2 linked regions of the Microscilla marina ATCC 23134 genome follow. The protein of the gene in region 2 binds, or shares a complex with, the protein of the main gene of each other region. Links are inferred from orthologs where the notes say so. Each region holds a gene or a part of one and is shown on either strand. Other genes may lie near its edges. The genes, in order: M23134_RS14045 and accD.

Evidence for each region.
Region 1: the proteins of accD (region 2) and M23134_RS14045 are in contact, whole or in part, in a solved structure (PDB 8UXZ), measured with the Escherichia coli proteins. The link is inferred for Microscilla marina ATCC 23134 from one-to-one orthologs.

The regions. Positions count from the first base shown.
Region 1 is NZ_AAWS01000013.1:133,000-136,283, forward strand. The notes cover bases 134-3,081. They hold M23134_RS14045 (acetyl-CoA carboxylase carboxyltransferase subunit alpha), read left to right. Parts: upstream 134-1,107; coding sequence 1,108-2,055; downstream 2,056-3,081. Other genes in these bases: M23134_RS14040 (CAP domain-containing protein), read right to left, coding at 134-737; M23134_RS14050 (patatin-like phospholipase family protein), read left to right, coding at 2,264-3,022. Also shown: more of M23134_RS14040, read right to left, coding at 1-133; M23134_RS38105 (ATP-binding protein), read right to left, coding at 3,169-3,284. UniProt on the Escherichia coli protein: Component of the acetyl coenzyme A carboxylase (ACC) complex. First, biotin carboxylase catalyzes the carboxylation of biotin on its carrier protein (BCCP) and then the CO(2) group is transferred by the carboxyltransferase to acetyl-CoA to form malonyl-CoA.
Region 2 is NZ_AAWS01000003.1:163,512-166,703, forward strand. The notes cover bases 252-3,107. They hold accD (acetyl-CoA carboxylase, carboxyltransferase subunit beta), read right to left. Parts: upstream 2,173-3,107; coding sequence 1,330-2,172; downstream 252-1,329. Other genes in these bases: M23134_RS03285 (thioredoxin family protein), read right to left, coding at 417-713; M23134_RS03290 (DUF6265 family protein), read right to left, coding at 713-1,198; M23134_RS03300 (acyl-CoA thioesterase), read right to left, coding at 2,580-2,990. In the rest of the region: M23134_RS03280 (hypothetical protein), read right to left, coding at 1-182.

The sequences.
Region 1 (3,284 bases), on a different replicon or contig from region 2:
GCGTTAGAAAAGTCAGCCGAGGGAATAGAAAAAGACCAGCGTGGGTACACCAAATCCTGGGGCATAAAGCCTTTGGGTGGGTAGGCTACAAAGTCGGGCATATTTAAGGGTACCGGACCTATGTCACCAATTACCCACAGGGCGTTGCTACGGTCAGTGTCTCCAGTACCTACTTCTTGTAGTTTGGGGTACAGTATCCAACGACGATGCCCTACAAAATAGTTTCCTGAACCAGCATCTCTAATGTAGGCATCGATCGCCCTAGAGCCTGCCGAACCTAGTGATAAGTTAGACTTGCCACAGGCTTCACGCCCATCGGCAGTATAACACGACCAGGTAGTAGGTGGAGAGTGAGAGAGAGAGTTATTGGCTCGTGACATCAAGGCAGCTTGTTGACATTTATTACTTTTTTCGGTGTTCAATACCACGTTGCCAGGTAAACCTACCAGTTTGCGGTAAAAATTGAGGCGTTGAAGTACCTTATTTTGAGTATTGGTGGGAGTAATACCTGCATTACAGTTGCTTATATTACCACTCCAGCCGATTTCGGTAAGAATGGAGGGAACGTACTCCTCATTATAAAGTTTGAGAATAGCGTCTTTTTGTGCTGTTCCACCAGCGGTGGCAGTAGTGTCTGTTCCGGTGCTATCTGGAGACACCTCATCTATTTTGGCGCAAGATGTTTGCAAGACTATTATAGCAAATAATGCGGCCCAGGTAATACGTATATTTGACATTGATATATAAATCGTTTTCAGTTATGCAGGGATGAATGTTGAATAGGTTATAACAACGAATTGAAAACCCACTTAAGTGTAAAAATACACATTTTCATATTTCTTTTACTGAATACGTAAGTTAAGTCCCGATATTTACCAATTGAGAGCTTTTCTTTTGGTAAATGTGCCCAAAAACACCCCTATTTGACCTTCATTATAGGGCTTTTATAGCTGAGTATTGTTTTTTGAAAAGTTGTAATAATTTGATTATCAATATTTTATATTTGTGTAAGCAACAACAAAAAAGATAAACTAACTTACATTTCTTTGGGCATCACTTTTTTATCAACTATCTTTGCTCACCTTGAGGCAAACCAAAAAAGAGATTATGCTTTTAGATTTTGAAAAACCCATTGCGGAACTAGAGCAAAAGTTGGATGATATGAAACAACTTGCGGTAGAGAGTGATGCCAACGTAGCAGACGCTATCAAAGTGCTCGAACAAAATATATTAAAAGTAAAGAAGGAGACCTACACCAACCTCACCCGTTGGCAGAGGGTGCAGCTGTCTCGTCATCAAAACCGTCCTTATACTTTGGACTATATCCACGAGATGTGTGACAACTTTGTAGAGTTGCACGGTGACCGTAACATTGCTGATGATAAGGCAATGGTGGGTGGTTTTGGCGATATAAACGGACAAACTGTAATGTTTATAGGACAGCAAAAGGGACGCAATACCAAACAACGGCAATACCGAAACTTTGGAATGGCTAACCCAGAGGGGTACCGTAAAGCATTGCGTTTGATGCGGCTTGCTGAAAAATTTGATAAACCTATAGTGACCTTGATCGATACTCCAGGAGCTTTTCCTGGAATTGAAGCTGAAGAAAGAGGGCAGGCTGAGGCGATTGCGCGAAATATCAAAGAGATGTTTACTCTCAAAGTTCCTGTGATATGCATTGTGATTGGCGAGGGAGCATCGGGTGGTGCCTTGGGCATAGCAGTAGGCGACAAAGTAATGATGCTGGAAAATACCTGGTATTCAGTAATTTCTCCTGAAAACTGCTCGACTATCTTATGGCGTAGCTGGGATTATAAAGAACAAGCGGCCGAGGCATTGAAGCTTACCGCTGATGATATGAAAGGCTTCAAACTAATAGATGAGATCATTCCTGAACCTTTGGGAGGGGCACATGCCAACCCTAAATCTACTTATGAGACTGTAAAACAAGTGATTTTGAAAGAAATCAAAGCATTGCAAAAACTTTCTGCCGAAGAGTTGGTCAATCGGCGAATAGAGAAGTTTAGTGGAATGGGTGAAGTACAAGAGTAGTACGCTTTACAGCTTAAAAAATAAAAATAGTGTAAAATTTTAGGGTTTTACACTATTTTTTTTGCCAAAAATTACGTTGATTTCTTATAGTTAGTAATTGATGGTAAAGCCTTAAGTCCTTAGGTGCCGATGCATATCGGTGGTACAAGCGACAGATTGCAAGCTTGTCCCTATTGTTGCTACTAATTCTTAACTAAAAAATATTACAATGAAAATAGGCATTACTTTGTCAGGGGGAGGTTTGCGTGGAGTAGGGCATTTGGGCGTATTGCAGGCGCTGGACGAAATGGGTATCAAAATCAATCAAATCGTAGGTGTAAGCTCTGGATCTATTATGGGAGCCATGTATTCTCAGGGCTATGCTCCTAAAGAGACCCTTGAAATACTAAAATCAGCGAAACTATTACGTTTTGTCCGCCCAAAATTTAGCCGTGGTTTGCTCAACATTGAAAAAATTGAACCTTTGCTACTTAAGTATTTGCCTCATAACTCATTTGAAGCGCTAAAAATTCCTTTAACGGTGGCTGCTTCTGACATTCACCTGGGCGAGCTGGTGTATTTTACCCAAGGCAACCTTGTATTACCGTTAATGGCATCTTCTTGTATTCCGGTCATGTTTAGCCCTATTCATTACAACAACCGGGTGTTGGTAGATGGTGGTTTGGTAAATAATATGCCTGCTGAACCGATCAAAGATTGTGATTTTCGTATAGGGGTACATTGTAACCCTATAGATATCGAACAGCCCATAAAATCTACACGAAAAGTGCTGGAACGTACTATGATTATGATTGGACACAAAGGTATGCAGTCGCAGATCAGGCAATGTGACGTATTTATAGAACCTCCTGCGCTTGGCAACTATACTACCTTTGAGCTTAAGAAGGTAGACGAAATGTTTGATGCAGGGTATGCCCATACTATGGCAATGCAAGAAGAGATAATGGGGGTGTTGGCGAGTAAATAAGTAGTGGTTTTGGTTTCCAGAGGTTGGGCTATATTGGAGCTAAAAGAAACCTAATCTCTTGCTCATAGTATGCTGGTGATCACTATTTGTTGCTTGGTTACGAATAAGACAGCTCATTATTGACTCTTTGATGGCATTGGTATTTGTTAATGCACCTTGCCCAACAACTGTGGGCGCAAGTTTTTCACAGAAAACTGCTTTTGTTGCAAAGCCTCTAGCAAGTCTTCGGGGGTTACCTTCCAGTGATTGCGCTTGAGTGCCA
Region 2 (3,192 bases):
AGGTTTACCTTGTATTTGGCCGCAATATTTTGAACTTCGTCTACAGTGATGCTGGTGAGTTCTTTTTCAGCCAAAAGATTATTGATCTCAATCAAGGCGTTCTCTTTTACTTTTTGTCCAAGCAGGTTTTTCAAAAAACCACCTTTTACTAATTCTTTCTTTTTGTAGATATGATGTTCCATATATTTTATGACCGAATGATTGATGAAGCCGTACTGGCTATTATTTTATAATCAAAAATCTTAGTAATTTCTGTAAAAATGAAAGTATACCCAAATAACACAAGGGGACTATTTTGCCAAAATTATGTGTATGCTCTTGATGCAACAGTTATTGGTTTGGCAAAGTTTAAAACAACCCCCATGATAAAAACCGTATGCGCAAAATGTTTGCCTAACTAGCTTTTAATTAATAGTTTATTCGTCAAATAGCCACCTGTATACCCGGTCTGTTTTCTCTCTGACTTCATCTAATGAAAAAGCTCGAATAAGCCTTACATATTCTTTGCCTTCTAAGAGCAAAATAAATACAGGTACCGTAAACACACTATATTGCGCGGCAAGTTCAGGACTACTTGTTATGTTTATTTCCTGCCACTCAAGTTTAGGATAATGGGTGCTTATTAGTTGGGCTACTTTGGGTTTAAGCACAGTGCATACTGAACACCCAGCACTGGTAAAGTATAATGCCTTATTATCTGCACTTATTTGCATTATTTTATTCGTTGGTATACAAAGGTTATTTTTCTGACTTTCTTCCTTACCACACCACTTATTTGCACTTGTAGCGTTTGGGTGTTTTTCAGACGATATTCAATCTTTTGAGGAAAGTCGTGTTTTTCATTGATGAATATAACCTTTTTTTTACGTTTTTTAGCTAACCTAAACTTAATTGGTTTACCATCGTTTTGTTCCAATACTTTTGCCACAAAACAAACTTGTCCTTTATCTTTTATTACTCTAATGGTTTCAGTAAAGGTGCTGTCACCTTTGCTTAGGTCTAGCACCCTTGCCTGAAAGGAGCCCGACGTAGCCTGTGTCCATTGCTCTAGCACGGGGCGATTGTTGAGTTTCCAAGTACCCACTATTTGGTTGAAAAACTTATCTGTAGGCAGTTTGTTAAGCATTTGACCATACCCAAAAGATAGTGTAATGAACACCAAACAACCTGTAGCCAGCCATTGACTAATCCATCTCATTTTTGATAATATTTAAGTGTTATATATTTTAACCCTCCACACGTAACTACGAGGCGCAAAAGTCTCAAAATAAAAATGCCTGTAACAGCAAAAGCGTTACAGGCATCCTATTGTAATGTATAAAAAGCAGGTTATTTTAGCATTTTAATCAAACCCGCCAATTTATTTTTCATTTCGGTTCTATCTATGATAAAATCAAGGAAACCGTGCTCGAGTAAATATTCTGAAGTTTGAAATCCTTCAGGTAAGTCTCTGCCTATGGTTTCTCTGATAATACGTGGCCCGGCAAAACCAATCAAAGCCTCTGGTTCGGCAATGTTAAAGTCACCTAACATAGAAAAAGAAGCCGATACTCCACCAGTAGTAGGGTCAGTAAGCAATGATATATAAGGAACTTTGGCTTCGGCAAGCAAAGCAAGCTTAGCCGATGTTTTGGCCATTTGCATCAACGAGTACCCTGCCTCCATCATGCGGGCGCCCCCCGATTTAGATACTACAATCAAAGGGTATTTTTTCTCACGGGCAAAATCTATAGCTCTTGATATTTTTTCACCAACAACCGAACCCATTGATCCTCCAATGAAGCCAAAATCCATGACTGCCAATACAATATTTTCCCCCTTCATTTTCCCATGACCAGTTCTTACGGCATCTTTCAATCCAGATTTATATTGTGACTGTTGAATACGTGTAGGGTAAGTCTTGGTGTCTGAAAAATCAAGCGGATCGCCAGACATCATATTTGCGTCCAGTTCGGTGAATTCATTTTTGTCAAAAAACACCTCAAAATATTCTTTAGAGCCTATTCTGGCGTGAAAATGACACTCTATGCAAGTATAAGCATTTTGCTTATGGTCGCGCGAGTTCATTACGTTTTTACATTTTGGACATTTGTACCAGTGCCCCTCAGGAGTTTCTTTTTTTGCTGAGGTAGGTGTAATAATCCCTTTTTTTTCTCTTTTATACCAAGCCATATTTTTGTTTTTTGGGGTAACAAGTGGTCAGAGGTACAAGCACAGGAGGGTATCTACCCTTATAGAAAAACCTGATGCTATGACTGGTCTGATGCATCAAATACTCTTTTTTCAGAGCATTTATTACCTGCTACCAATATCTGAAAACAGGTGTAGGCATTGATCTTTGTTAAAGTTAAAAGATGCCCGTTTCACCAAATTTTAAATGTAAATAACTGACTTATAAAGTTTTATAAATAAACCCGTTGTTATCAGGTTTGTGTTTTTTATGTAACTGACTTAAAATTAGTCGCCAAATTTAAATGTAAATAATCAATTTATGAAAGTTATGTAAGATTGTTCACCCAAAAAATGTGTGGCATACCTCCTAACTTCCAAGATATTGTACTTGTAGCTTGTGCTGATAATTATTTTGTTTTAGGTAAATTTTCCCGGATAGTTAATGGGTGTCTGTTTTCATCAATGGCCACAAATGTAAAATTACCCGAAATGGCTCGTTGTCGGGTTTCTTCGTACATGTGTTCCAAAAAAATATCTACTTGCACCCCCAGGCTGGTATTACCTACCTTGACTACCTTGCCTATTAGCTCTATGAATGAGCCTGCCGGAATGGGTTGTTTAAAGTCAACCCGGTCAGAACTTACCGTTACTACCTTAAGGCGGGTAAACCGAGTAGCTGTAATAAAGGCCACTTCATCCATAAGTTGTAAGGCGGTACCCCCAAACAAGGTGTCATAGTGGTTGGTGGTATTTGGAAAAACTGCCTTGAATATATGCGTTTCTGACTCTTCAATACGTTTTGTTAAATTTGTATCCATTTTAAATGATTGTTTTGGGGTAAAACCATCTTTTAGGAGAGAGTTACAAAGAGGGCAAAGCGCAACAAGGCTATGAATTTACTTTATAAAAAAGGTCATTCCATAGTTATTTTCCAAACGCCTCACACCCAACTCTAGCTCCCGAAAGTTAAGTATACTAACTATTACAAGGCAGGTCTACTGACTCGTTGCATACTCTTTG